DNA from 2 places in the Streptomyces sp. NPDC046909 genome. Region 2 is predicted to be linked to the other one. Evidence: riboswitches for the same ligand, from Rfam matches in the RefSeq annotation. Region 2 holds a riboswitch; the other holds the start of a gene.
What was found. A riboswitch is a leader RNA that binds a small molecule or an ion and turns the genes downstream of it on or off. The one in region 2 is predicted to bind ZMP and ZTP.
Positions count from the first base shown of each region.

Region 1: it holds a riboswitch for ZMP and ZTP, as region 2 does, so the genes downstream of both, ABZ928_RS31850 (glycine hydroxymethyltransferase) here and ABZ928_RS46790 (bifunctional 5,10-methylenetetrahydrofolate dehydrogenase/5,10-methenyltetrahydrofolate cyclohydrolase) in region 2, are expected to answer to the same signal.

Region 1 covers NZ_JBEYXC010000010.1:288,290-297,585, reverse strand. The annotation lists gene ABZ928_RS31880 (decaprenylphospho-beta-D-erythro-pentofuranosid-2-ulose 2-reductase) at 1-26, shown strand, start outside; gene ABZ928_RS31875 (2'-5' RNA ligase family protein) at 123-692, opposite strand; gene trpS (tryptophan--tRNA ligase) at 844-1,857, opposite strand; gene ABZ928_RS31865 (RNA polymerase sigma factor) at 1,989-2,549, shown strand; gene ABZ928_RS31860 (hypothetical protein) at 2,536-3,543, shown strand; gene ABZ928_RS31855 (hypothetical protein) at 3,666-4,397, shown strand; gene ABZ928_RS31850 (glycine hydroxymethyltransferase) at 4,436-5,887, opposite strand; ZMP/ZTP riboswitch at 5,930-6,019, opposite strand; gene rocD (ornithine--oxo-acid transaminase) at 6,112-7,317, shown strand; gene ABZ928_RS31840 (glutathionylspermidine synthase family protein) at 7,355-8,539, opposite strand; gene ABZ928_RS31835 (hypothetical protein) at 8,577-8,936, opposite strand; gene ABZ928_RS31830 (hypothetical protein) at 9,076-9,296, shown strand, end outside.
Region 2 covers NZ_JBEYXC010000023.1:444-9,739, reverse strand. The annotation lists gene ABZ928_RS46830 (MFS transporter) at 1-174, shown strand, start outside; gene ABZ928_RS46825 (IucA/IucC family protein) at 174-1,859, shown strand; gene ABZ928_RS46820 (type III PLP-dependent enzyme) at 1,856-3,052, shown strand; gene ABZ928_RS46815 (aldehyde dehydrogenase family protein) at 3,049-4,509, opposite strand; gene ABZ928_RS46810 (hypothetical protein) at 4,645-4,938, opposite strand; gene ABZ928_RS46805 (nuclear transport factor 2 family protein) at 5,108-5,464, shown strand; gene ABZ928_RS46800 (MarR family transcriptional regulator) at 5,489-6,022, opposite strand; gene ABZ928_RS46795 (hypothetical protein) at 6,084-6,917, shown strand; ZMP/ZTP riboswitch at 6,922-7,005, shown strand; gene ABZ928_RS46790 (bifunctional 5,10-methylenetetrahydrofolate dehydrogenase/5,10-methenyltetrahydrofolate cyclohydrolase) at 7,027-7,875, shown strand; gene ABZ928_RS46785 (CU044_5270 family protein) at 7,877-8,767, opposite strand; gene ABZ928_RS46780 (sigma-70 family RNA polymerase sigma factor) at 8,760-9,296, opposite strand, start outside.

The DNA.
Region 1 (9,296 bases), on a different contig from region 2:
AGGCATTCCGAAGGCTGCCGATCTGATCGGTCCCATCGAACGCAGGCCCAGCTGAACGCGCCCCTTCAGGGGCGCGGGGAACTGCGCGACCAGCCCCCACCGGCCCGCAGCTACGCCACGACCTAGGCCTTTTGCTCCACCGGCGCCGAAGCCTGCGGCGGCACCACAGCCCCACCGAACGCGTACTCATGCAGCTTCCGCCACACCCCGTCGGCCCCCTGCTCATAGAGCGCGAACCCGGTGCACGGCCACTCGGCGACGTACTCGGACAGTTCTTCGAAGGCCCGGTCCATCGCCTCGTCGTCGATGCCATGGGCGACGGTCACATGCGGGTGATAGGGGAACTGGAGCTCGCGCGCGACGGGCCCGGACGCGTCACGAACCTGCTTCTGCAACCACGTACAGGCCTCGGCCCCCTCGACGACCTGCACGTACACCACGGGCGACAGCGGCCGGAACGTCCCCGTGCCGGACAGCTTCATCGGGAACGGCCGCCCCGCCGCGGCGACCTCGGTGAGGTGCGCCTCGATGGCCGGCAGCGCGCCGTCCTCGACCTCGGTCGGCGGCAGCAGCGTGACGTGCGTGGGGATGCCATGAGCCGCGGGGTCGCCGAAGCCCGCGCGCAGCTGTTGGAGCAGGCTGCCGTGTGGCTCCGGGACCGCGATCGACACGCCGATCGTTACGGTCCCCACGTCGTCTCCTGTCTTCCCTCTCGGGCTTCCTGTCGGGTTCGGTCCCGGCCGTCCGGCTATCGACTGTACGGCCACGGCTGTGCTGTGGGCAGGCGCAACCGTAGTGATGTGCAGCGCTCTGTCCAGTGGTACGTGTGTGCGGGCTCAGACCTCAGTGCTTGGCGGGCAGAAAGCCGACCCGGTCGTAGGCCTGCGCCAGCGTCTCCGCCGCGACGGCGCGCGCCTTCTCCGCGCCCTTGGCCAGGACCGAGTCCAGCGTCTCCGGGTCGTCCAGATACTGCTGGGTGCGCTCCCGGAACGGCGTCACGAACTCGACCATGACCTCGGCGAGGTCCGTCTTGAGCGCACCGTAGCCCTTGCCGTCGTACTTCTGCTCCAGTTCCGCGATTCCCGTACCCGTGAGGGTCGAGTAGATGGTGAGCAGGTTGCTGACGCCCGGCTTGTTCTCGCTGTCGAAGCGGATGACGGTGTCGGTGTCGGTGACCGCGCTCTTAACCTTCTTGGCGGTGGTCTTCGGGTCGTCGAGCAGGTTGATCAGGCCCTTCGGCGTGGAAGCCGACTTGCTCATCTTGATCGACGGGTCCTGGAGGTCGTAGATCTTCGCCGTCTCCTTGAGGATGTACGGCTTCGGCAGCGTGAAGGTCTCGCCGAAGCGGCCGTTGAAGCGCGTGGCGAGGTCACGGGTGAGCTCGATGTGCTGGCGCTGGTCCTCGCCGACGGGGACCTCGTTGGCCTGGTACAGCAGGATGTCCGCGACCTGGAGGATCGGGTACGTGAAGAGGCCGACGCTGGCGCGGTCGGCGCCCTGCTTGGCGGACTTGTCCTTGAACTGGGTCATGCGGGAGGCCTCACCGAAGCCGGTGAGGCAGTTGAAGACCCAGGCGAGCTGCGCGTGCTCGGGGACGTGGCTCTGCACGAAGAGCGTGCAGCGGTCCGGGTCGAGACCGGCCGCGAGGAGCTGGGCGGCGGCGAGGCGGGTGTTGGCCCGCAGGTCCGCCGGGTCCTGCGGGAGCGTGATCGCGTGCAGGTCGACGACCATGTAGAACGCGTCGTGGGACTCCTGCAGGGCCACCCACTGGCGGACGGCGCCGAGGTAGTTGCCGAGGTGGAACGAGCCTGCGGTGGGCTGGATTCCGGAGAGCACGCGGGGACGGTCAGAGGCCATGCTCACCATTCTCTCAGGTGTCGGGGTGCGATCCGGAACTGGTCGGAAACAGATGGGAACCGATCCGTCTCCTGCGGTGTAACAAGAGTGTGAGAACGCGGGAGGGGGGCCGCATCGTCGATGAGGCCGCGGTGATCGCACGTGTACGCGCCGGGGAGCCGGACGCGTACGCGGAGCTGGTGCGTGCCCATACGGGCATCGCGCTGCGGGCGGCAGCGGTACTCGGGGCGGGTGCGGACGCGGAGGACGTGGTGCAGCAGGCCTTCGTCAAGGCGTACTGCGCGCTGGGCACGTTCAAGGACGGCTCGGCGTTCAGGCCGTGGCTGCTGTCGATCGTGGCCAATGAGACGAGGAACACAGTGCGTACGGCGGCGCGCCAGCGCACGCTCGCCGGCCGGGAGGCGGCCTTCATAGAGGCCGAGCCGTTGATACCGGAATCGGCGGACCCGGCGGTGGCGACGCTGGACGCGGAGCGCCGCGCGGAGCTCGTGGCCGCCCTGGAGCTGCTGAGCGAGGAGCATCGTCTGGTCGTCACCTACCGCTATCTGCTGGAGATGGACGAGTCCGAGACCGCCCAGGCCCTGGGCTGGCCCCGGGGCACGGTGAAGTCCCGGCTGAACCGCGCGCTGACGAAGATGGGCCGGCTGCTGCCGGATTTCAAGCCTGGGGAAGGAGGTGATGAGCGTGAGTGAGGGACGAGAGTCGTACGGCGGTGAGGGCGCCCGGGGGCCCGAGGGCGCCGGGGGCCGGGGGCCGCGTGGCCGTGGCGGTGACCGGGGTCCGGGTGCGCGGGGGCATGACCGTGAGCGAGGGTCCAAGGGGGGTGTATCCGGCCTTCCGGAGGAGCTGCGGGCGCTGGGCAGATCGCTGGACGCGCCCGGGGTCGACGGTGCCGGCGGGCCCTTGGGCTCCCCGGGTTCCCTGGACTCCGAGACGATGGTGGAGCGGGTGCTGGGGCAGATACTCGCCGAGCGTCTGCCGGTCCCGGTGGCCGAGCCGCCGGGGGTCCGTGGGCGGCTAAGGGCGGTGCGGCGCTGGACTCGGGTGCGGTGGCGTTCCCTGACGGCGACCCTGTGCGGGCTGCTGACGGTGCTCGCGCTCACGCCGCCGGTGCGGGCCGCGGTCGTCGACTGGTTCGACTTCGGCGGGGTCGAGGTGCGCTACGACCCGTCGGCGATGCCCTCGTCCGGTGCCGAGGTGCCCGGCTGCGGGCGGTCGGTCTCGCTGGCGCAGGCCGAGCGGAGGGCCGGGTTCGCACCCTTGGTGCCGGACGCGCTGGGCGCTCCGGACGCGGTGGCGGTGACCGGTGAGCCGCAGGGGCGGTTCCTGGTCAGCCTGTGCTGGCGGGAGCGGGGGGCCACGGTCCGGCTCGACGAGTTCGCGGCGGACCTGGACCTGGCCTTCGCGAAGACGGTGCGTGAGCAGCCCGAGTGGATCTCCCTCAGCGGCTCGGACACCGGCCCCGCGTATGACACGGCGCTGTGGTTTCCCCGCCCTCATCTGCTGAGCTTCTGGCTGGTGGACGCGGACGGGGAGCGCTACACGCGGAAGGAGCGAACGGCCGGGCCGACGCTGCTGTGGAGCCATGGGTCGGGCGCCGAGGAGGTGACGCTGCGGCTGGAGGGGGTGGCGTCGAAGGCGCGGGCGGTGGAGATCGCGAAGTCGCTGGAGGAGCCTCTCGATTAGTTCCGGCCGAGTGGGAACCCCGGCGGGTCGAGCGGTGTACCAGAAGTGACAGACGGCTCGCGGGGGTGCTGACGGGCCGTACGGCATCGGCAAGTTGGGGGCTCAGGATGCGCAGGTGTGCGGTGGATCGGAGGGACGGCTGTCGTCGACTGGCGGCGCTGACAGGGGTGTTGGGGGCCGCGGTCGGGCTCACTCTGGCGGGCGCCGGGTCCGCGTCGGCCGGTGGTCCGACCAGCGTGCTGATCGTGTCGCCGGAGAGCTCGGAGACGGCGTCGCTGTACTACTCGGACCGGCAGTACGGCGCGTTGGAGCGGCTGCTCGGGGACACGGCCATGGGCACGGCGGTCAAACCGCCCGAGGCCGACCTGGTCACCGGCCCGCAGATCAACGTGACATGGATGCTGCACGATGTGTCGCCGTGGCGGGTCGACAGGGTCTACCCGGGCGTGGGCTCCCAGGACGTCTGGATCCATACGGCGGCGAACCTGGACGCGACGACGAACGGCACCTGGCATCGCGCCGGCCGACCCACCGTGCTCCGCAACCTCCTCAAGGACCTCGGCGTGATGGGCAAGGCGTCCGGGGACGGGAACGCCGTGGAGTATCCACCGCCCTGGGACATGGACGCCGACAGCACGGGCACCGGGGCGCCGGAGTCGGCACCCGCGACCGCTCCGGCCCCGGCCCGGCGGGCAGAGTCGGCGGACGGCGCGGACTGGGGGTGGGCGGCGCCTGGTCTCGCCGTCGGGGTGGCGGCCGGTGTCGGCGGGACGGTGCTGATACGCCGCGCGGCGGGCCGGCTGGAGGCCGGACCGCCGCGGGAGGAACCACGTCAGGAACTCATTGATCTATGAGAGTCGCTGATCTTTGACAACTCAACAGAGGGCGTGTGTCAGCCCAGGTCGATCTCCGGGTACAGCGGGAAGCCGGCCACGAGGTCGGTCGCGCGGTGGGAGATCTCTTCGGCGACCTTGGGGTCGAGGACGTGGGCGGCCTTGGAGGGGGCGCCGGACTTGGTGGTGCCGGGCTCCGTGGTGGTGAGGACGCGGTCGATGAGCGCGGCGACCTCGTCCATCTCGGCGGTGCCCAGGCCACGGGTGGTCAGGGCCGGGGTGCCGATGCGGATGCCGGAGGTGTACCAGGCGCCGTTGGGGTCGGCCGGGATCGCGTTGCGGTTGGTGACGATGCCGGAGTCGAGGAGGGCGGCCTCGGCCTGACGGCCGGTGAGGCCGTAGGAGGAGGCGACGTCGATCAGGTTGAGGTGGTTGTCGGTGCCGCCGGTGACGAGGGTCGCGCCGCGCCGCATCAGGCCCTCGGCGAGGGCGCGGGAGTTGTCGACGATGCGCTGGGCGTAGTCCTGGAAGGCGGGCTGCCGGGCCTCGGCGAGGGCGACGGCCTTGGCTGCCATGACGTGCGGGAGCGGGCCGCCGAGGACCATCGGGCAGCCGCGGTCGACCTGGTCCTTGAGGGAGTCGTCGCACAGGACCATGCCGCCGCGCGGGCCGCGCAGCGACTTGTGGGTGGTGGTGGTGACGATCTGGGCGTGCGGGACCGGGTCGAAGTCACCGGTCAGCACCTTGCCCGCGACCAGACCGGCGAAGTGCGCCATGTCCACCATCAGGGTCGCGCCGACCTCGTCGGCGATCTCGCGCATGAGGCGGAAGTTCACCAGCCGGGGGTAGGCGGAGTAGCCGGCGACGATGATGAGCGGCTTGAACTCACGGGCGGAGACCCGCAGCGCCTCGTAGTCGATGAGGCCGGTGGCCGGGTCGGTGCCGTAGGAGCGCTGGTCGAACATCTTGCCGGAGATGTTCGGGCGGAAGCCGTGGGTGAGGTGGCCGCCGGCGTCCAGGGACATGCCGAGCATGCGCTGGTTGCCGAAGGCCTGGCGGAGCTCGGCCCAGTCGGCGTCGGTGAGGTCGTTGACCTGACGGGCGCCGGTCTTCTCCAGGAAGGGGACCTCGACGCGGGCGGCGAGGACCGACCAGAAGGCGACGAGGTTGGCGTCGATGCCGGAGTGCGGCTGGACGTAGGCGTGGCGGGCGCCGAAGAGCTCCTTGGCGTGCTCGGCGGCGAGCGACTCGACGGTGTCGACGTTGCGACAGCCGGCGTAGAAGCGGCGGCCGATGGTGCCTTCGGCGTACTTGTCGCTGAACCAGTTGCCCATCGCGAGGAGGGTGGCCGGGGAGGCGTAGTTCTCGGAGGCGATCAGCTTGAGCATCTCGCGCTGGTCGTGGACCTCCTGGCCGATGGCGTTGGCGACGCGCGGCTCGACGGCGCGGATCACGTCGAGGGCGGCACGGAAGGCGGTGGACTCGGTGGAAAGGGGCTGCTGGTCCGACATGTGCGGCCTCCGGATGGCGTGGCGGGTTGCGGTCACGATTCACGGTTCGGCCCAGGCGCACGGCACTCGGTCACTCACAGGCCGCTCCCCGATGGTCCGTCCCATCCCAGCGCGCCAGTCACGGCCCGCCGGTCAGCCTACCGGGCGCGCCGGACGGGAAAGGTCCTGCGTCCACCATGCGAGCGACGATAGGAAGGAGGCCACCTCACCCCTGGGAGGATCCCGTGAACGCCACGGAGAGACTCATCGGCTCGGTCGATGCCCACAGTGCGCACACCTACCATCCGCTGCCCGTGGTCGTGGCCACGGCGGACGGGGCCTGGATGACGGATGTCGAGGGCCGTCGGTATCTGGATCTCCTGGCGGGCTATTCGGCGCTCAATTTCGGGCATCGCAACCGACGGCTCGTCGAGGCGGCCAAGGCGCAGCTGGAGCGGGTGACGCTGACGAGCCGGGCCTTCCATCACGACCGGTTCGCGGCGTTCTGCGAGGAGCTCGCGGAGCTGTGCGGGATGGAGATGGTGCTGCCGATGAACACCGGCGCGGAGGCGGTGGAAACGGCGGTGAAGACCGCCCGGAAGTGGGGGTACCGGGTCAAGGGCGTGCCGGCGGAGATGGCGAAGATCGTGGTGGCGGGCAACAACTTCCACGGCCGTACGACGACCTTGATCAGCTTCTCCACGGATCCGGAGGCGCGGGCGGACTACGGCCCCTACACACCCGGCTTCCAGATCGTGCCGTACGGAGATCTCACGGCGATGCGCGCGGCGGTCACGGAGAACACGGTCGCGGTGCTGCTGGAGCCGATCCAGGGCGAGGCAGGGGTGCTGGTGCCGCCGGCGGGTTATCTGCCGGCGGTCCGGGAGCTGACGCGCGAGCGGAACGTCCTGTTCGTGGCGGACGAGGTCCAGTCGGGTCTCGGCCGGACGGGCCGTACCTTCGCCTGCGAGCACGAGGGCGTGGTGCCCGACATGTACGTCCTGGGCAAGGCGCTCGGCGGCGGGGTCGTCCCGGTGTCGGCGGTGGTGTCGAGCGCGGCGGTCCTGGGAGTCTTCCGCCCCGGCGAACACGGCTCCACCTTCGGCGGCAATCCCCTGGCCTGCGCGGTGGCCCTCGAAGTGATCGCGATGCTCCGCACCGGCGAGTACCAGGCCCGGGCCGCCGAGCTCGGAGACCACCTCCACCGCGAACTGTCCCTGCTGACCGACACCGGCCGCGTCACGGCGGTCCGGGGCCGCGGCCTCTGGGCGGGCCTGGACATCGCCCCCGCCTATGGCACCGGCCGCGAGATCTCCGAGAAACTCATGGACCGCGGCGTCCTGGTCAAGGACACCCACGGCGCGACCATCCGGCTCGCACCGCCGCTGGTGATCTCCAAGGAGGACTTGGACTGGGGGCTGGCCCAGTTGCGAGGGGTGCTCGGCGTCTAGCCGTTCATGATCGCCGCCGCGCGTCAGAGGATCACATTCAGAGGATCACATGGGGCAGGAAGCGGGCGTACTCGTCCGTGATCAGGCCGGAGGATTCTCGGATGCCGAGGCCCGCGGACTCGTTCTCGACGACCCAGGCGCCGAGGACGACGTGGTTGCCGTCGAAGTCGGGGAGGGGGGACAGCTGCTGGTAGCAGCAGGGCTCTTCGGGGGTGGGCGGGGCGGTGTTCGGGGCGTGGAGGGTGACGCCGGCGCCCTCGCGGCCGAGGAGGGGCTTGGCGACGTAGCCGGTCGTGGTCGCCAGTTCGCGGGGGCCGTCGAGGTAGGCGGGGAGGAGGTTGGGGTGGTTCGGGTGGAGCTCCCAGAGGATGGCCAGGAGGGCCTTGTTGCTGAGGAGCATCTTCCAGGCGGGTTCGATCCACAGGGTGCTGCCGGTGCCGCCGCCGTTGTCGAGGGTGTCGAGGACGTGGTCGGCGAAGCGGTCGGTGGTGAGCCATTCCCAAGGGTAGAGCTTGAAGCAGCTGCGGATGAAGCGGAGTTGCTTGTCGACGAAGCGGCCCGACAGGCCTTCCCAGCCGATCTCCTCCATGGAGATCCAGGCGGTGTCCAGGCCCGCCTGTTCGGCGGTCTCCTGGAGGTAGGCGACGGTCATGAGGTCCTCGCCGAGTTCGTCGGCCGAGGAGTACGCGAAGTACAGGGGGCTGCCGGGCGGGAGCAGGGCGGCCTGGTTCTTCCAGGCGGCGACCAGGCGCTCGTGGAGGGAGTTCCACTGGTCGGCGCCGGGGAAGCGCTCCTCCATCCAGAACCACTGGGGGGAGGCGGCCTCGACCAGGGAGGTGGGGGTGTCGGCGTTGTACTCCAGGAGCTTGGCGGGGCCGGTGCCGTCGTAGCGCAGGTCGAAGCGGCCGTAGACGGAGGGGAGTTCGGCGCGGCGGTGCCAGGCCTCGGCGACGGCCTTCGCGATGCGCGGGTCGGTGATGCCGAGGTCGGCGAAGCGGTCGGTCGTGACGATGTGGTCCGCCGCGCGCAGACACATGCGGTGGAGTTCCTCGACGACCTCCTCCAGGGCCTCGACCTCGTCGAGGGAGAAGACGTAGTAGGCGCTCTCGTCCCAGTAGGGGCGCAGTGAGTCGTCGGGATAGCGGGTGAGGGGGTAGACGAGCCCCTGCTCCTCGACGGTCTGCTGCCAGCCGGGGCGGGGCTCGATGGTGCGGCGTTCCATGCTTCTGGTCCTTCGGTGCCTACGGTCCTGCGTTCGCTCAGCCGCCGCCGCTGCCCGAGCTGGAGCAGCCGAAGCCGCCGCGGTCCACGGCCTCGCTCTTGCTGAAGGTGCCGTAGTCGGCGCGGCCGCCGCTGACGTCGGAGTCGTAGTACCAGGCGGCGTCGGCGCTCGTGCCGGTCTTCTTCTTGCCGCTCTTGCCGTACGAGGACGTGGAACCAGAGGAGCTGGAGCTGCAGTTCTTGTCGGCGACGACCTTGTAGCCCTCGTAGGTGTAGCTGTCGCGGTCAACGCAGCGTCGGTCGGGGTCGGAGCTGCAGGATGTCAGCGCTGCCGCGACGACTCCCATGCCACCGAGTACGACGGTGCTCGAACGCAGCCGTCGCTTGGTTTCCGCCATTGCCTGTCTCCCCGTTGTCCGTTGCCGTGTCGTTCGTCGTGCGGTTGTCCGGCGGTCAGCCTAGAGATCGGTAATAAGCGCCGTGCAGGCACCCCGCCCGTCTGCACGACTCCCCTACAGTCGCTTTGTGCTCTTTGGGATGCTGTGTGCGCTTGGTGCGGCGGTCTGTTTCGGTACGGCGACGGTGTTGCAGGCGGTTGCCGCGCGGGCGGCGGGCACGGCCGACGGCTCCGGCGGGGAGGCGGCGCTGCTGTTGCGGGCGGTGCGGCAGTGGCGGTATCTGGCGGGCCTGGCGCTGGACGGGCTGGGGTTCCTGTTGCAGGTCGCGGCGTTGCGGTCGGTTCCGATCTACGCGGTCGG
Region 2 (9,296 bases):
TTCGGCTCGCTGGAGTTCTTCTCCAAGGCCGGCGCGGTCGCCGCCGGTCTCGCCGCGGCCGTCGGCAGCGCCCGCTTCGGCCCGGCCGCCCCCGTGCTGACCGGGGGCGCCGCCGCCGCGCTCACCGCCGTGGTGACCCTCCTCCCCTCCATGACCCCCCGCTGGAGCCGCTGATGCCCTCGCTCACCCATACGGAACTGCCCACCGCCGACGAGGTCGTCGCCCACACCCTCCTCAACTGCCTGCTGCGCGAGGTCTCCGGACCCGAGCACCAGAGCGTCGTCACCGACGGCGGGCTCCTGCTGCGCCTGCCGCGCCGCGGAGTGCTGCTGCGGGTCGCCCTGCGCCGCACCTCGCTGCTGGGCGCGCACCGGTTCAGCGGTGCCGTGCACGAACAGCGCGACGGCGGCTGGGCCGAGGTGGACTGGCGGCGGCTGGCCGAGTACACGCACGACGAGCTGGCGCTGCGGACCGGGGTGCGCAACGACGAGTTCCTGGAGCAGGTCGCCTCCAGCCACGAGGCCGTGACAGCAGGGCTCGCCGGCACCCGCACCTCGCCGACCGACGCCTACCTCGCCTCCGAGCAGTCCCTGCTCTTCGGTCACCGCTTCCACCCCACCCCCAAGGCCCGCACCGGCGACCCGCGCGCCTGGTCGGCCTACGCCCCGGAGGTCGGGGCCGCCTTCCCGCTGCGGTATCTCGCCGCGCGGGAGCACCTGATCGCCGAGGAGTCCGCGCACCCCTCGGCCACCGCCGCCCTGGACCGGCTGCGCCCCGGCGTCCCGGACGGCTACCGTCTGCTGCCCGCGCACCCCTGGCAGTACGACACGCTCCGCGAGCACCCGGCGCTCAAGTCGGCGCTGGACGACGGCGATGTCCTGGACCTCGGTCCGGGCGGGCGGCTCTTCGCCGCGACCGCGTCCGTGCGCACGCTCTACGACGGGGAGACCTTCCTCAAGTGCAGCCTGAACGTGCGCATCACCAACTGCCTGCGCAAGAACAGCAGTTACGAACTCTCCGGCGCCGTCGCCCTGACCCGCGTCCTGGCTCCGGCCCTGGCCGACCTCGCCGAGCGCTTCCCCGGCAGCGCGGTGCTCCGCGAGCCCGCCTACCGCACGCTCGCCCTGCCCGGCCCGGACGGCACCCCGGACCGCGCCCTGTTCGAGGGCTTCGGAGTCATCGTCCGCGAGGGGCTCCCCGCCCGGCTCGCCCCGGGCACCACTCCCCTGCTGGCGGCGGCCGTGGCCGACGAGTACCCGAGCAGCGCCGCGCACATCTCCCGTCTGCTCGGCGCGGCGGACGAACGGACGGCCCTCGACTGGTGGTCGGCCTATCTCGACCTGCTGCTCCCGCCGGTGCTGGCCGCCTACTTCGACCACGGCCTGGTCCTCGAACCCCACCTCCAGAACGTCCTGGTCTGCGTGGCCGACGACGGCATGCCCGCCCAGGTCCTCTTCCGCGACCTGGAGGGCACCAAGCTCGTCCCCGAGCACCACGCCGACACCCTCGCCGCGCTGCCGCCGGAGGTTGCCGGGCCGATGACGTACGACGCCCAGCGCGGCTGGGACCGGGTCGTCTACTGCCTGCTGGTCAACCATGTCGCCGAGCTGCTCGCCGCCCTCGCCGACCTGCACCCGGGGGCGGAGGCCGCGCTGTGGGGGCGGGTGCGGGAGACGCTCCGGGCCTACGCCGACCGCCTCGGCTGCCCGCCGCGGCTCGCCGCGCTGCTCGCCGGGGTGCCGCTGCCCGCCAAGGCGAACCTGCTGACCCGCTGGGAGCGCAAGGCCGACCGCGAGGCCGGATACGTCCGTCTGCCGTCCCCCCTCGCGGAGGACATCCTCTCCGGGAGCACCCGATGACCCCCGCCGTGCACGACCGCGCCCTGACCCTGCCGGCGCCCGAACTGCCCGCGTACGTCTACGACTTGGCGGCACTGCGGGCCCACGCCGCCGCCGTCCGGGCCGCCCTCCCCGAGCGGGTCGAGCTGTACTACGCCGCGAAGGCGAACCCCGAGCCGGAGATCCTGGCCGCGCTCGGTCCGTACGTCGACGGCTACGAGGTGTCCTCGGGCGGCGAACTCGCCCATGTCGCACGGGCGGTGCCGGGTCGGCCGCTGGCGTTCGGCGGGCCGGGGAAGACGCCGGACGAGGTGCGGGCCGCACTGGAGCACGGGGTGGAGCGCTTCCACGTCGAGAGCGAGCACGAGCTGCGCGTGCTGGCCGAGCTGTCGCGGCAGCCGGGACGGCGCGTCGCGGTGCTGCCCCGGGTCAATCTGCCGTTGTCCGACGGCTCGTTGGCGGGCAGCTCGCTGGCGATGGGCGGGCGGCCGACGCCGTTCGGCATGGATCCGGCTGAGGCCTCGCGGGTCGTGCGCGCCCTCACGGACGGCACCTACCCGCATCTCGAACTGCGGGGCATCCACGCCCACTTGGCCAGCGGTCTGGAGGCGCTGGAGCAACTCGCCGTGGCCGAGGCGGTCGTGGCCTGGGCCGTTGGGCTGGGGGTGCCGCTCGCGGAGGTCAACGTCGGGGGCGGCATGCAGGTCGACTACGGCGACCCGGACCGCCGCTTCGACTGGGGCACCTACGGGAAGGGGCTCGCCCGACTCGCCGAACGGCACCCGGGGTTGACCTTGCGCATCGAACCGGGGCGGGCACTGACGGCGTACTGCGGCTGGTACGTCACGGAGGTGCTGGACGTGAAGCACAGTCACGGCGAGGAGTTCGGCGTCGTCCGGGGCGGCACGCACCATCTGCGGACCCCGGCGACGAAGGGGCACGACCAGCCCTGTGCCGTACTGAAGGTGGACGACTGGCCGCACCCTTGGCCGCGACCGGCCGCCGAGGGCGAACACGTCACGCTGGCGGGGCAGTTGTGCACGCCGAAGGACGTCCTCGCGCGCCGGGTGCCCGCGCCGGGGCTGCGAGCCGGGGACCGGGTGGCGTTCTCGCTGGCGGGGGCCTACGCGTGGAACATCTCCCACCACGAGTTCCTGATGCACCCCCGGCCCGGCTTCCACTTCCTGGACGCCGGGCCGGAGTCAGGGGTCTAGAAGGGGTAGTGCGCCTGCTGGGTGGCGATGGTCACCCAGCGGGTGTTGGAGAAGGCCTCCAGGCCCCAGCGTCCGCCGAAGCGGCCGTATCCGGAGGCCTTGAAGCCGCCGAAGGGGGCCTGGGGTTCGTCGGCCACCGACTGGTCGTTGATGTGCACGATGCCGGTGCGGATCCGGCGTGCGACAGCCAGTCCGTGGGTGGCGTTCTCGGTGATGATGCCGCAGGTCAGACCGTTCTCGGTGTCGTTGGCGACGGTCACGGCGGTGTCGTCGTCGGAGAACGTCTCGACCACGCAGACCGGCCCGAACGCCTCCGCGTGGTACAGCTCGGCGTCCTTCGGGACATCGGTGAGGACGGTCGCCGGGTGGACCGCGCCGTCGGGCTTGCCGCCGCCGGTGAGGACCTTCGCGCCCTTGGCCACGGCGTCCTCGACCAGCCCGGCCACGCGCTGTGCGGCGGAGGCGGCGACGAGCGGACCGACCACGGTGTGCGGGTCGCCCGGGTCGCCGGCCTGGAGCGAGGCCGTCTTGGCGGTGAACTTGCGGGTGAACTCCTCGGCGAGGGACTCGTGGACGAGGATCCGGTCGCCGGACATGCAGATCTGCCCGGCGTTCATGAAGACGCTGAAGGTGACGGCGTCCACCGCGTAGTCGACGTCGGCGTCGTTCAGCACGATGACGGAGTTCTTGCCGCCCAACTCCAGGACGGCGGGCTTGAGATGACGGGCCGCGTGCTCGCCGATGATCCGGCCGACGCCCGTGGAGCCGGTGAAGTTCACCGCGCGGACCCGCGGGTCGGCTATCAGGGCCTCGGCGATCCCGGCCGCGTCCTCCCGGGCGTTGGTGACGACGTTGAGGACACCGTCGGGCAGGCCCGCCTCGCGGAGCACGTCCGCCACGAACAGAGCGCAGGCGATGGGCGCGTCCTCGCTCGCCTTGACGACGACCGTGTTTCCGGCGGCCAGCGGTGCGGCGACCGCCCGGACGCCGAGGATGACCGGCGCGTTCCACGGCGCGAACGCGGCGACCACGCCCACCGGTTCGCGGACCGCGAGGCCGAGCGCGCCCTGTTCCTGGGCGGTGAGGACCTCGCCGCGCGGCGCGGTCACGGCGGCGGCGGCCTCGCGCAGCATGTTCGCGGCGAGGTAGACGTTGAAGTGCGCCCAGGGCCGGGTGCCGCCGGCCTCGTGGGCCATCAGCTCGGCGACCTGGTCGCCCTTGCCGTCGAGGAGGTCGGCGGCCTTGAGGAGGATGGCGCGCCGCGCGAAGGGGGCCAGCGCGGCCCACTCGGGGAACGCCGCGTCGGCCGCGTCCACGGCCCGCCGCACGTCCTCCGGGCCCGCGGCCGCGACGGTCGCGTACACCTCGCCCGTGTAGGGGTTGAGGTCCTCCGCCGTGCGGCCGGAGGCGGCGGGCACGTCCTTGCCGCCGATGAACAGTTCGCGCGTGATGGGCATGATGCGGACCTCTTTGTTCGCCACGTGAACCAAGATTCATTTCTAAGCGCATGCTCTGTTCAACCGGCAACAATGTCAAGGGCCGCCCGGCTGTGCTCGGCCGGGCGGCCCTCGGTGTGGACGTACGCGTTGGTGTCAGTACTGGATTCCCGGCAGCAGCTGGGTGACGGGGGCGGCGAGGTCGGTCACCTGGCTCAGCTGGTTCAGGTCGTTCAGCTTGTTGAGCTCGGCCAGCTGCCTGGAGGGCCGCGGGATCGCGTCCTTGTACTGCGCGGGCAGGTCGCTGACGGTGAGCGAGTCGAGCGTGGCCATCGGGCTGAGGGGGGCGGCGCCCGCTTCCTCGGGGGCCGCGCTCGCCATCGGAGCGGCGAGACCGGCGACGCCGGCGGCGAGGCCTACGACGGCGGCGATACGTCGAGTGGAGATCATGTTTTCAGCAACGCCGACAGGCCCGCCGTGGACACGGGCACCGGGTCCTCCTCACCCGTCAGGCGGAGTGCGGCCGCTGCGCTTGCCGAGCCCGGCGGGGCGGAGGAGTCTCGAAGAAGAGGCCCACGCGGCCCGCTCCCGTCTGCCGCGGGCCTCGCAGGAGGTCGACATGGGCACCGGGTTCAGCACCGACACACTGCGCCGGGGCATCGAGGGAAGCACGGCGGCGAATCTGCTGTCGCTCTACACGGACGACGCCGAGTTGCGCGTCGTGGACCGCAACACCCAGCCCAGCAGCCCGAGGGTGCTGCACGGCCGGGACGAGATCGCCGAGCTTCTGGAGGACGTCTACAGCCGCGACATCAAGACGCACAAGCTGGAGGAGTGCATCGTCCAGGGAGACCGCGCCGCGTACACCGAGTCCTGTGAGTACTCGGACGGGGTCCGGGTCTTCGCGGAGTCGATGATCACGCTGCGGGACGGCAAGATCGCCGAGCAGACGATGATCCAGGCATGGGACGAGTAGGGAGGCGGTTGCCGAAGGTCCAGATCACGACTCGGCTGACCTGGACCTTCGCGATGCGGGCCGCTCCGGTCCGCGCTCCGCGGCCACGACGAGCTTCCGCAACAGGTCGGCTAGCGTCCGTTGCTCTGCTGCGGTCAGTACTGCGAGGAGCGCGAGCTCGTTCGCTTCCTCCGCCGCCGCGTGCTGTTCGAACGCGGCGTTCCCGGCATCGGTGAGCCGGACCCGCACTCTGCGCCGGTCGCCGCTCTCGTGCGTACGGGCGATCAGCCCGGCCTCCTCCAGCGGCGCCAGCCGCGCCGACAGCGCGCCCCGCGTCAGCCCCAGCCGGTCGGCGAGTTCCGAGGGACTCGCGGTGTAGGGCGGGCCGTTCCGGCGCAGCGTCAGCAGCACCTTGTACTGCCAGTGCCGCAGCCCGTCGGAGTCGAGGGCGTCGCGGCGGGCCTGGGAGGCGTGCCGGGCGAGCTTCGCCAGCCGTGCGTAGATGGCCTCCTTCACCGGGTCCATCCAGACGAGTTCCTTCGACCACGCCGCGACATGCCGGTCGACGGAGTCCTCCATTGTCTGCCTCCCGCAGTGATTTCCTTGTGGATGGTTTTTTCTCTCACTACCTTCCCCTGTCATGACGAACACCACGAGCACTTTCGTCGATCTCGACGAACTCCTCGCCTCCGCAAGGGACTTGGCGTTGGCAGGACGATGGCAGCGAGCGCTGCGCCTGCTGGACACGACGACGTGCGAGGCACCCGAGGACCGCGCGCGCCTCGCCCTCGCGGCGGCCGAAGTCGCCCTGGAGAGCGACTGGTTCGGCGGTACGCGGCTCACCGCCGACCGCGCCGAGCGGGCGGAGAAGGAGGTGCCGGGCGGGGACTGGGACCTGGACTTCGTGCGGCTGCGCCACGACTACCTGCGGCTGTTGCGCCCCGACGGCGCCTCCCGGCACGGCCCCGAGGGCAAGGCGCCGGATGCCCTCGCGGAACTCCGGCGCCGCGGACAGGCCCTGCGCGAGGGCGCGCCCGACGAGGTGCGGCGGGGCTGGGCCTCGATGTATCTGGGGCTCATCACCGACAATCTCTTCGGCGAGCGTGACGCGGCACCCGCCCACTACGAGGCCGCCCTGCGCGCGGGCGAGTCCGGCGGCGACGACCTGCTGGTCCGGGAGGCGCTGCGGCACCTCGGCGACCACGACCACGACGCCGGCGAGCACGAGCGGGCCCTGGAGCGCTGGCGGCGGGCCACCGCGCTCGGCGCCCGGGCGGGGATGATCCCGGGGGTGCTCAGCCAGCAGATGCTGCTGGCGGTGCTGGCCCGCGACACCGGCGACGAGGGCGGCGCGACCGCGCTGGCCACGGAGATCGCCCGCTGGGCCGAGGCGATCGGCGCCGGTCATCTGCACGGCCAGGCGGCCGGGTTCCTGGCCGGGATCGATCCGACCGCGCCTCCGCAGGGCAGGTAGGCTGTCGGCGGGCCGTGACTGGCGCTGAGGTGGAGCACCACCGGGGAGCGGACCGCAGGACCTGATGCCGTGCGCCTGGGCGAACCTACTACCAGCCCAGGAGTGGATCATGTCTCAGGCCCGGCTCATGGACGGCACCGCGCTCGCCCGGCGGATCGTGGAGGAGACCGGCAAGCGCGCCGCCGACCTCACCGAACGCACCGGCACCACCCCCTGTCTCGCCACCGTCCTGGTGGGCGAGGACCCCGCCTCCGTGACCTACGTCCGGATGAAGCAGAACCGCTGCCGCAAGGCCGGCATCGCCTCCCGGCATGTGGAGCTGCCCGCGGCGACCACCACCGAGGAACTGGTGGGCACGCTCAAGGAGCTGTCCGCCGATCCCGCCGTGCACGGCATCCTGCTCCAGCACCCGATGGGCGAGCACATCGACGAGCGGGCCGCGTTCGAGGCGATCGCGCCCGAGAAGGACGTCGACGGGGTCACCTTCGCCTCGTTCGCGACGATGAGCTTCGGTCTGCCGGGCTTCGTGTCCTGCACGCCGGGCGGCATCATGCGGCTCCTCGACGAGTACGGCGTCGACCCGTCCGGCAAGCGGGCGGTGGTCGTCGGCCGCAGCGCGATCCTCGGCAAGCCGGCCGGGATGCTGCTGCTCGCCCGGGACGCGACGGTGACGTACTGCCACTCGCGGACGGCGGACCTGTCGGCGGCCGTCCGGGAGGCGGACATCGTGGTCGCCGCGGTGGGCCGGCCCAAGCTCATCAAGGGGCAGGACATCAAGCCCGGCGCCGTGGTGATCGACGCCGGGTACAACGAGGGGAACATCGGCGACGTCGACTTCGACTCCGCCGTGGAGCGGGCCTCCCTGATCACCCCGGTGCCGGGCGGCGTCGGCCCGATGACCATCGCCACGCTGCTGGAGCAGACGGTGGACGCCGCCGCCCGGCAGCTCGGGGCCTGAGTCAGCGCATCCAGGCGCTGTACTCCATGACATCGCCGGCCTTGACGCCGTACTCGGGCTCGGCCTCCGTGAAGGTGGTCTCCAGCCCGAGTACGGCACCGGTCGCCGGGTCCATGATCAGCATGCTGCGGGTGCCGGACCGCTCGTGGACATACGCCTGTCCGCGCCGCCCGAGCCGGTCGATGACCTGCCCGACGGGCTTCAACCCGTCGGCCTCCGCGAGGAGTTGGGCGAGCGTCGCCGTCTCGCGGGCGCCCAGGGTCCAGGTGTTGAGGAGCACCTTGACGGCGTAGAGAAACTCGCCGGTGTCCAGCTTCTCCTTGCTGTACGTGGCCTCCTGGAGGTAGGCGCGCAGGCGGGCGACGTCGTGCGGGGGCGGGGACTGCGGTGGTGCGTCGCTCCAACTGGGCGGGTACGTGCGCTCGGTGCGGTGGCGGCCGTCGTCGACGATCTCCGTGTGGCTGTCGTCGGCGTGCCAGCGCACGATGCGCTCCTCCGGATAGGTGATCGGGGGCTTGTCCTCGCTCATGCCCAGGCTCCATGACTTCACATGGGTGCCCTTGCGGAGCTCGGCCCCGGCCTCGGCCGCGCGCGCCCGTCCGGCCAGGGTTTCCAGGGGTACGGGGGTGGAGTCGGCCTGCACGATCAGCGGGCGGGGTGCGGCGACCGCCGGCGCGGTGGTCTGGTCGGCGAACAGCAGCGCCGACACCAGCGCGGCGACGACCGCGGTGGCCGCGAGGCCCCAGTAGAGCCGGGGGCGGCGCGAAGTCCGTTGCCGCAGCAGCCGGTTGAGCCGTCGCTCGGCGTTCTGGTCGAGGGGGCCGTCGCCGAAGTGGGGGGCGTCGGTGGGCACCGGGTTGGCACGGCGCAGGAGTTCGAGTTCATCAGCCATGGCCGTATTCCTTCGCTTCCTTCGCGAGGCTCGTGGTGCTCGTGGGACTCGTCCGGTCGATCTCGGCTCTGAGCCGGCGCCGGGCCCGGTGCAGCCGCATCGACGCGGCCCGGCTGCCGCAGCCGAGGACGACGGCGACCTCGTCGATGCCGAGTTCCTCCCAGGCCGTCAGCCGCAGCACCTCCTGGTCCGCCGGGGAGAGCCGGGCCAGCGCCTCGTGCACCCAGGCGCCGGGGGTCTCCGCGTCGGGGCCCGCCTCGATGTGCCGCCGGTGCGCGGTGTCGTCGTGGCCCAGCCGGTCCACCAGTCGCCGCCGGCGCCCCTGCCCCCGTACCGCGTTCGCCAGGCAGTTGCGGGCCACCCCGTACAGCCAGGGCAGCGGGGTGTCCGGGAGGTCGGTCCGTCGGCGCCAGGCGACCGTGAACACCTCCGCCACCACTTCCTCCACGTCGTCGGTACGCCCGTCCAGTCGCCGCGCGACATAGCGGCTGACCGCCCAGTAGTGCTCGCGATAGGCAGCGGCGAAGTC